2 regions of the Klebsiella sp. SYXHC3 genome follow, and region 2 is predicted to be linked to the other one. Evidence: predicted binding sites of a transcription regulator. Region 2 holds the regulator's gene; the other holds the start of a gene.
The links. The regulator Fur, encoded in region 2, represses iron uptake genes when iron is present. The targets are predictions, from matches to a motif close to ATAATAATGAGAACNACTATCAA.

Region 1 (5,157 bases), on a different contig from region 2:
CAGGAATGCCGTAACGTGACCGTTACCCATCGTCGTCCGGTGCAGGATGAAAACCGTATTGCCGGTTCCGTTCTCGGCGCGGTCGCCGGGGGTGTGATTGGCCACCAGTTTGGCGGCGGGCGAGGGCGTGATGTCGCTACCGTGGTTGGCGCGCTGGGCGGCGGCTATGCCGGTAACCAAATTCAGGGCTCGATGCAGGATAACGACACCTATACCACCACCCAGCAGCGCTGTAAGACGGTTTACGACAAGTCGGAAAAAATGCTCGGTTATGATGTTACCTATAAAATCGGCGACCAGCAGGGCAAAATCCGCATGGACCACCAGCCGGGGGCGCAAATCCCGCTGGACAGCAACGGTCAGTTGATTCTGAATAACAAAGCGTAAAACAGCAGTTTTAAGCTATTAGCCCCTCAATCACTCAGGCTGAGGGGCTTTTTTTATTAGAACGTTAACGCGTAGTTCAGGCCGAAGGTCCGGCCACGGCCTTTATATTCGTACAGCCCGGCGCTGCCATAGGTTGGACTGTACAACAGCGGCGCGCGCTGTCCCCAGATGGTGACGTAATCTTCGTTCAGCAAGTTTTCGATGCTAAAGGTCAGTTTACCCACCGGCAGCAAATAGCTACCGATAAAATCGACGGTATTGTACCCATCAAGCTTATTGCCGCTGGCATCGCTTAAATCAAATACCTGCTGGCTTTGCACGCGTAGCGACCATGGGTCCGGCGCCCAGCCGACCCAGGCGGTGGCTTTCGACGGCGAGGCCAGGGTGACGTCCCACTTCTGCCAACTGCCATCGGTTTTTACTTGCGATTTCAGCACGTTGAAGTTAGCGCCCAGGCTCCAGTCGCTATCAGGCACGAAGTAGTCCACCGCGCCTTCCATGCCGTAAATGCGTCGTTTATCCGATTGCACATCAATGGTCATATCGCTGCGGTTAACTACGATGGTTTTGTCTGATGTCGAGTAATAAGCGGCAAGCTGGGTGCGCAGGTTGTCGCCGGTGTAACGCCAGCCCAGCTCCCAGGAGTTAACTTTGATCCCCTGTAGCGGCGAGTCGCCGACGTTAACGCTCGAGACCAGCGGCAGATGGCCGTTGACCGCGGCGCCGTAGCTGCCGATACCGTAATATTTGCCCGGATCCGGTAGTTCGACGCCCTGAGAGAAGTTAAACCAGGTCTGCTGGCGTTCGGTAATGTGGGCGACGATCCCGGCATTAAAGAGGAAGTTATCATAATCGGTCTTACCGCCAGGAATGGCATCCGCCGACTGATATTTGCCTTTAGCGACATCCTGCTGCTGCGCGTAGCCGACAAAATCATCGACGCGGTTTTCCGTCCATTGATAGCGCACGCCGCCGCTAAGGGTGAAGATGTCGTTCAGGTCATAGCTGGTTTGCAGGAACGGCGCGAGATTGGTGATGCTGTAGCCTGGATAGCGGCCGGTGGTGTAGGCTGACTGATTATTCAGGCCGCCGGAAGCCATTGCTTTATCCAGGTCGAAGAACATTTGGTTGGAGTTGAAGGTTTCATGGTCGGCATCAACGCCCCAGGTCAGATCCCATCCCGTCAGCGGTTGGCTGTTGAAGGTGATCTTAGCGCCGTACTGATCGGTATCCTGCTGTGAAGCGGAAAAACTGCTGATTTGCCCTTTGCTCAGGGCCGGGAAGGGGTAGAAGGTCAGTGATTCGTCGCGGTAATAAATCTGGCTGACCATATTCTGGCCGAAGAAGTCGGCGTCGGAGTATTGCAGACTGATCAAATGACGCTCGGTACCAGGCACGCGATCGGAGTTAAGCCCGTTAGAGGTCCAGGCTTTACTTTCGCCAAGCACCGCAGACATATCTTTGCCCAAATTCAGACCATAATCATCGCCCTGGCTTTTATAGTACTGCGTGACAAGCTGGAGCTGGCGCTGGTCATCGATTTCGATGGTTCCGGTACCCATCACGTCGAGTCGGTCCGAATGCTGTAAGCCGGTTTGCGTATTATCGAGGATCAGCGCGTCATTGTTGCCGTCATACCAGCCGCCGAAGCGCTGATAGGCCACCGACAATCGGCCGGAAGCATGATCGGTACCCCCGCTGACGGCCGCCGCTACTCGTTCATCATGATCGTTGCTATTGGCAAAGCCGGTTTTACCACCCAGCTCCAGATCCACCTGGCGTTCCTGCTGGCCTTTTTTCGTGACGATATTAATCAGACCGCCGGTACTGCCGCCGCCGTATAACGACGTGGCGCCGGAAATAACTTCAATATGTTCGATGTTAAACGGATCGATGGCGTCAAGCTGGCGGCTATCGGTACGCGATGAATTGAGACGCACGCCGTCGATGAGCACGACGATGGCGCGTCCGCGCATGTTCATGCCGTAGTTGGTACGCCCCTGGCTGCTGACATCTATCCCGGGGATCAGCTGCGCGAGGACATCTTTAAACTCTTTACCACCCTGAACCTGTTGCTCAATCTCCTGGCCTTCAATCACCCAGGTGGTTTGCGCCATCTCGGCGACGGTACGGTGGTTACGGTTGGCGCTGACGATAATATCGTCTTCATCGGCGGCCTGCGCGGTAAAGGCTGGCAGGGCGGTGGCCAGCAGCAGAGGATTGAGCAGCCAGAGGCGCTTGTTCATTCGCATTCCTTGATATGAGTTAGTCATTACTGTTGTTATTTTTTTCAGCCACAGGCGCGGCTGTTACAGCGTGAAACATATAGAAAAACAAATGCGAATTTTGCACATATTGATTATCGTTATCAATATCATTTACAACAAATCAACATAATGAAAATATTGAGAAATGTAAGGTTATTCAGCAGATGGGGAAAAAACCGGCGAGCGACGGCCGCCGGTAGGGGATTAAGGTTGCAGGATTTGCGGCCACAGGCGCAGCGTCGTGTCACTAATCTGTTTCAGGGTGGCAAAATCAGCGCCTTCGCGCGCACTGATAGACATTCCTTGCAGCATGCAGTTTAAAAACTGCGCCAGCTGCAAGACATTGCCCTGCGCAGGGAGTTCGCCGCGTTGCTGACGCTGCTGTAAAAATTGCGTCAACGTTTGTTCCTGCACCGCGTGCCGCGACTTAATGGTGTTGGCGATATCGGTTGAAGAGGCGGCCAGCGCCGCGGAGGTGTTAATCATAAAACAGCCTGCCGGGGTATCTTTGCTGGTAAAGCAGGTGGCGACAGCGGTGAAATAGTCGCGCAGCGCCTGATCGACGGTTTTGTGGTCATCGAATAGCAGGGCTTCGTGTTTGGCGGCGAAGCGGGAAATGTAGCGATCCAGCACCGCGCGGAATAAGCCTTCTTTGTTCACGAACTCGGCGTATAGCGTCGGGGCTTTCGCACCGGTCGCTTCGACGAGATCGGCCAGCGAAGTTGCTTCATAGCCGTGCTGCCAGAAAAGTGTCATGGCCTTGTCCAGCGCCGCGTCCCTGTCGAACACTTTAGGTCGGCCACGGCTTTTTTTTGCGCAACTTTGAACGTCAGTTGTCATGATGCCGTTGTACCTATGTTGGGTTGTTGAACGGCCATTATAAAAATAAACGTGTCACGCTACCAGCGGCAGAAGTCCAAAAATAAATAATTCATATATGTATGAAAATTAAGCATTTTATAAATAGTTAAATGATCGTTATAAAAATGAGTTGACCTGTGACCTGGATCACATTATCATTTACCTATCGATCGTTAAGTTAATTCTTGCGACCCTACTATAAAAATCATCTGCATAGGTATAATAATCATGAAAAACGTCCAAAAACTGGCACTTGCTGCCGTACTGAGCTCACTCTCATTCGCAAGTTTCGCCGCTGTTGAGGTGCAATCCACCCCAGCAGGTCAACATAAAATCGGTACCGTTTCCGCATCCGCCGGCACCAATCTGGGTTCGCTTGAAGAGCAGCTGGCGCAGAAAGCCGACGAGATGGGGGCGACCTCTTACCGTATTACCTCGGTAACCGGTCCTAATACCCTGCACGGTACCGCAGTTATCTATAAATAAATGTTGTAACCCCTGTCATGCCACTGACAAAACGCGCTCCTGACCCCCTTCAGCAGAACGCGTGTAGTAAGCAGTAAAAGTCGTTCCCTTTGTTATGCCACTCTCGCGACGCGGTCCACACCCCTTCATGGGACCGCGCCCCGCGAAACCTCGTCAGCGAAGCTGGCGATTGCCACAAAAAAACCCGCCGTGCCTGGCGGGTTTTTTACATTCTACCATCCGGAAATGCACTACATGGCTTGCTCAGCGGGAAGCTGATGGCGGGTCACATCGACCGGCATTCCGGAGCGTAGCTCCATCGCGTATTCCATCACCTGCTGATTGGTCTGCGGTGCCTGTTTAAAGTTCTTCATGCCGGCATTCAGGACGATTGGCAGCGTCTGCGGATCGTCATTGATATGTTCGGACAGCGGCTGGTGGACTTCCACCAGACGGGTACCGTTTGGCTCTACCGAAACTTTGATAGGTTCGTTGATGATATTCACCCTGGTGCCCGGCGTGATTTTGTTATACAGAGACTTTATATCAGCATCGCGCAGGCGGATACAGCCTGAACTGACGCGCATCCCGATACCAAAATCGGCGTTGGTGCCGTGCAGTAGATAGACGCCGCCGTAGGCCGCGAGACGAATCGCGTGATGTCCCATCGGGTTATTCGGCCCGGCAGGGACTACGGCTGGCAAATCGATCCCCATCGCTTTATATCGCGCGCGGATGTTGGCGGTTGGTGTCCAGGTGGGGTTGGCGCGCTTATCGGAAACGGTAGTGACCATCGTCGGGGTCAGGGTATCGCCGCCAAGCTGGCCGATACCGATCGGATAAACGGTCACGCTATTCTGTCCAGGTGGATAGTAGTACAGGCGCAGCTCGGCGATATTGAGCACCAGACCTTCACGGGGGGCGTCAGGCAGCAGCGTCTGCAGCGGGATGGTCAGCACGCTACCGGCGCGCGGCACATAAGGATCGACCCCGGGATTAGCCTGCAGCAGCGCGAGAAAACCAACGTTGTATTTTTTGGCAATCGCTTCCAGCGATCCGCCGTTATCCTGCACTACATGAAACTGATTCTGCCCGACCAGACGGCTACCGCTCGGCGGTAACGGCCAGGTATTGGCGCGGGCGGGAAGGGCCAGCGTCGCCGCGAGAGCGAATGCCG
Region 2 (5,157 bases):
CACGGCCTGTTCGGCAGCCTGGACAACCTTGGGATCCTCGCCCGCGATCTGGTCGCCGACTACGATATATTGCAGGTCGATATGCGCAACCACGGCTTATCGCCGCGTTCACCGGAGATGACCTACCGCGCGATGGCGCAGGACCTGCTCGATACCCTCGACGATCATCAGATCGAGAAAGCGACCTTTATCGGCCATTCGATGGGCGGCAAAGCGGTGATGGCGCTGACCGCGCTGGCGCCGGATCGCATCGCCGGGCTGGTGGCGATTGATATCGCGCCGGTGGCTTATCACGTCCGCCGTCATGATGAGATCTTCGCGGCGATTAACGCCGTCAGCGAATCCGCCGCCAGCACCCGCCAGCAGGCGGCGCAGGTAATGCGCGAGTATATAAATGAAGAAGGCGTCATTCAGTTTCTGCTGAAATCCTTTGTCGACGGCGCGTGGCGCTTCAACGTGCCGGCGCTGTGGGATCAATACCCGCATATTGTCGGCTGGGAAACCGTGCCCGCCTGGCCGCACCCGGCGCAATTTATTCCCGGCGGCAACTCCCCTTATGTCACCGATGAATACCGCGACGCGCTGCTGGCGCAGTTCCCGCAAGCCCGCGCCCACGTCATTGCCGGCGCCGGACACTGGGTGCATGCGGAAAAACCCGAGGCGGTTTTACGCGCAATTCGCCGTTATCTGAGCACAATTGAAGCCTGAGTGGCTAAAAAACGCCCGACCGCGCGGCAGAATGCCCGCGGTCGTTGGCGCAGCGGTTCGCCTGATGTATTATGGCGCGCTATCTGCGCCGGCTATAGCCCGGCAGCTTGTTTCCCCGAAGTCACTCTGAATCATGGCAAAAGAACAAACGGACCGAACGACATTAGATTTGTTCGCAAATGAGCGTCGCCCGGGTAGACCGAAAACCAATCCGCTTTCGCGCGATGAACAACTGCGCATCAACAAACGCAATCAGCTCAAACGCGATAAGGTTCGCGGCTTGAAGCGCGTTGAGTTGAAGCTCAACGCCGATGCGGTCGACGCGCTTAATGAGCTGGCGGAAGCCCGCAACATGAGCCGCAGCGATCTTATCGAAGAGATGCTGATGCACCAACTGGCCTGCCTGCGTAACCAGGGCGAAGTCTGAAAAACGCAAAAAAATCGCTTTCATGTAGCAGAGTGTGCACCAGGACGTTATTGCTGTTTCCGCGCCCTTCCCTGTTCTGCTATGATTGCCGTTAACTGTAGGCATAATGCCACTACCACATCATTAAGTTTCAAGAGGTTATTTTACTCATGGCAATCATCGGCATCTTTTTTGGCAGCGACACCGGCAACACCGAAAATATTGCAAAAATGATCCAAAAGCAGCTCGGTAAAGACGTTGCTGAAGTTCACGACATTGCCAAGAGCAGCAAAGAAGATCTGGAAAGCCACGATATTCTGCTGCTCGGCATCCCAACCTGGTACTACGGCGAAGCGCAGTGCGACTGGGACGACTTCTTCCCGACGCTGGAAGAGATCGACTTCAACGGTAAGCTGGTAGCCGTCTTTGGCTGCGGCGACCAGGAAGATTACGCAGAATACTTCTGCGATGCGCTGGGCACCATTCGTGACATCATTGAACCGCGCGGCGCAACCATCGTTGGCCACTGGCCGACCGCGGGCTACCACTTCGAAGCGTCTAAAGGCCTGGCGGACGACGATCACTTCGTCGGTCTGGCGATTGATGAAGACCGTCAGCCGGAACTGACCAACGAGCGCGTTGAGAAGTGGGTGAAGCAGATTTCCGAAGAGCTGCATCTGGAAGAAATCAAAAACGCCTAAGAATCAAACAGCGCAGCTATTAAGCTGCGCTGAATTAATAGATAAAAGCAATCAAACTAATAGCTACAAGTTTTTAACTTTTCATCACATATCTGTACAATGTCCTCTGATTCCACGAGGTCACGTGACACAGTTTGTAGCTGGTAATTCGTTTTTGACAGCTTACAAGGCGCGATGGTTGCAGTTTTCATTTCAGAGTAGCAGCTCTATAATGAGACGCATTACATCGGGTGATTCTCTGTATTGCTTCCCTTTAAAGGAAGCCGATCTTTAGCAACAGGACAGATTCCGCATGACTGACAACAATATCGCATTAAAGAAGGCTGGCCTGAAAGTCACACTTCCCCGACTGAAAATTCTGGAAGTGTTGCAGGAACCGGATAACCATCACGTCAGTGCGGAAGATTTATACAAACGCCTGATCGATATGGGTGAAGAGATTGGTCTGGCTACCGTTTACCGCGTGCTGAACCAGTTCGACGATGCAGGCATCGTGACTCGCCACAACTTCGAAGGCGGTAAATCCGTATTCGAGCTGACTCAGCAACACCACCACGATCACCTGATTTGCCTCGATTGCGGCAAAGTGATCGAGTTCAGCGATGATTCTATCGAATCCCGCCAACGTGAAATTGCTGCGCAACACGGCATCCGCTTAACCAACCACAGCCTGTACCTCTACGGCCACTGTGCGGAAGGCGACTGCCGCGAAGATGAACATGCCCACGATGCGGTGAATAAATAATTTCCCGTCTCGTATGTAATGAAAAGCCAACCTGAAGGTTGGCTTTTTTTATGGGCGAAATCCGCCTGAATGCGTATTCTGTCAGAGCCTAACGCCTTGTACGGAGAGTCACTATGGAGCTGCGCCAGCTACGCTATTTTGTCCGCATCGTGGAAACAGGCAGTATGGGCCGCGCCGCGCTCGATCTGAATATTGGCGTTTCTGCGCTCAGCCAGCAAATGGCGCGTCTGGAAAATGAACTCGCTATCCGCCTGCTGCAACGGACTTCGCGCGGCGTAATGCCCACCAGCGCCGGCCTCGCCTTTTACTCGCAGGCGCAACTGGCGCTGCGCCATGCTGACGATGCCATTCTCGCCGCGCGTGAAGCACGCCTTTCCGGTCACGTCAGCGTCGGTATGGCGCCGAGCACCGCTTCTGTGCTGGGCGTACCTTTTATCAACGCCATGCGCGAAAGCTACGCCGACGTCCGCCTGCACCTGGTGGAAAGCCTCTCCGGCAATCTGGAACGGATGATCAACACCCGCCAGCTCGATTTAGCCATCGTTTTCCAGAAAGAGAAGATCCTGCGCTGGAGCGCCCGACCCATTCTTGAGGAACGTCTGTTCCTGATTGGCGCCCATGACGTGCTGGCGCCGCTGCCCGGCGATAGCATCTCTCCGGACCAGCTTGCCGCCATCCCGCTGATTATGCCAAGCCAGGGACATGGCCTGCGCGGCAGGCTGGACGCTATTTGCCAGGAGCACGCCATCAACGTTGACGTGGTGGCTGAAATCGATGGCCTGGCCCTGCTGATGCGCGCCGTCCGTGACGGGCTCGGCGCCACGCTGCAGCCGGGCGCGGCGATTTCTCATCTCGACAGCGAGGCGCTAAGAGTGATCGGCGTCGATAATCCGGTACTAAGCCGACCTAATTTTCTGGTCAGTCTCTCAGATGACGAACTCACCCCGGCAGGCCTTGCCGCGCGCGTGATACTGACCAAAGTCATGCGTCAGCTTGTAGAAACTGGCTGCTGGCCGGGCGCCAGCCTTTACACTTCCTAAACCCCTCTTTAGCTTTACGCCATAGCGCCTGTCGCTCCTGCGCCTTACATTTCCATTACAAATTTAACAATTAGTCAAAGCGTAATGGAGCCGATAATGGTGGATGTACTGGTGATTGGCGGCGGCAACGCCGCGTTATGCGCCGCCTTAACCGCCCGGGAAGCAGGCGCATCCGTACTGCTGCTGGAAGCCGCGCCGCGGGAATGGCGGGGCGGTAACTCTCAGCACACGCGTAACCTGCGTTGTATGCACGATGCGCCGCAGGATGTCTTAGTAGACAGCTACCCGGAAGAAGAATACTGGCAGGATCTGCTGCGCGTCACCGGGGGCAACACCAACGAAGCGCTGGCTCGCCTGGTGATCCGCACTTCGTCGCAATGTCGGGACTGGATGCGCCGTCATGGCGTTAACTTTCAACCGCCCTTATCCGGCGCCCTGCATGTCGCCCGCACCAACGCCTTTTTTATGGGCGGCGGTAAAGCCCTGGTCAATGCCTATTACCGCAGCGCCGAGCAGATGGGCGTGCAGATCCGCTATAACACGCCGGTGCAGGCGCTTGAATTACGTGATGGCGAATTCGTCGCCGCGCTGGCAGGCGCCGAGCGGATCGCCGCGAAAACCTGCGTGCTCGCCGCCGGCGGTTTTGAATCTAACCGCGAGTGGCTGCGCGAAGCCTGGGGGCAAAATGAGCGCGGCGAGTGGCCTGCCGACAACTTTCTCATCCGCGGCACCCGTTTTAACCAGGGGGTGCTGCTCAAATTTATGATCGACGCCGGAGCCGATATCATCGGCGATCCTTCACAGTCGCACTGCGTCGCCATTGACGCCCGGGCGCCACTCTATGACGGCGGCATCTGTACCCGCGTCGACTGCGTGTCGCTGGGGGTGGTGGTGAACCGCGATGCCGAGCGCTTTTATGATGAAGGGGAGGATTTCTGGCCCAAACGTTACGCCATCTGGGGCCGTCTGGTCGCCCACCAGCCGGGGCAAATCGGCTATTCGATCATCGACAGTAAAGCCGTTGGACAGTTTATGCCGCCCGTTTTTCCGGGCGCCCAGGCCAATACCATCGCGGAACTGGCCCGCCAATTGGGGCTGGATGGCGAACGTTTGTCGCAGACCATCGCCAGCTACAATGCCGCCTGTACGCCAGGCCAGTTCGACCATACCCGTCTTGATAACTGCGCTACCTCCGGCCTGACGCCGCCAAAAACCCACTGGGCGCGGCCTATCGATACGCCGCCTTATTATGGTTATGCCCTGCGTCCAGGGATCACCTTCACCTACCTCGGGCTGTACGTCAATCAACACGCCGCCGTTCACTTTGCCGGTAAGCCGAGCCGCAACCTGTTTGTCGCCGGCGAAATGATGGCTGGCAACGTACTGGGCAAAGGCTATACCGCCGGCGTAGGCATGTCGATCGGGACCACATTCGGCCGCATTGCCGGTCAGCAAGCCGCCCTGGCGGCGCAGCAGGAGAAACATCATGAAGTCGCTTGAAAAGCTGATCATCGAGGCGCAAATCATCACCGAACCGGAGGCGGAAGTCGAACGGGT

Region 1: AC2CGP_RS15465 (TonB-dependent siderophore receptor) is a predicted target of Fur. The motif match lies at 2,743-2,765, and genes of this name have one in related genera.

Annotation. Positions count from the first base shown of each region.
Region 1 covers NZ_JBXUNG010000005.1:261,850-267,006, forward strand. The annotation lists gene AC2CGP_RS15460 (glycine zipper 2TM domain-containing protein) at 1-387, shown strand, start outside; gene AC2CGP_RS15465 (TonB-dependent siderophore receptor) at 444-2,633, opposite strand; gene AC2CGP_RS15470 (TetR/AcrR family transcriptional regulator) at 2,859-3,494, opposite strand; partial or broken gene AC2CGP_RS15475 (hypothetical protein) at 3,557-3,619, opposite strand; gene bhsA (multiple stress resistance protein BhsA) at 3,744-4,001, shown strand; gene ldtC (L,D-transpeptidase LdtC) at 4,232-5,157, opposite strand, start outside.
Region 2 covers NZ_JBXUNG010000003.1:457,588-462,744, reverse strand. The annotation lists gene ybfF (esterase) at 1-708, shown strand, start outside; gene ybfE (LexA regulated protein) at 842-1,135, shown strand; gene fldA (flavodoxin FldA) at 1,285-1,815, shown strand; gene fur (ferric iron uptake transcriptional regulator) at 2,108-2,560, shown strand; gene tcuR (tricarballylate utilization LysR family transcriptional regulator TcuR) at 2,674-3,600, shown strand; gene tcuA (FAD-dependent tricarballylate dehydrogenase TcuA) at 3,697-5,100, shown strand; gene tcuB (tricarballylate utilization 4Fe-4S protein TcuB) at 5,087-5,157, shown strand, end outside.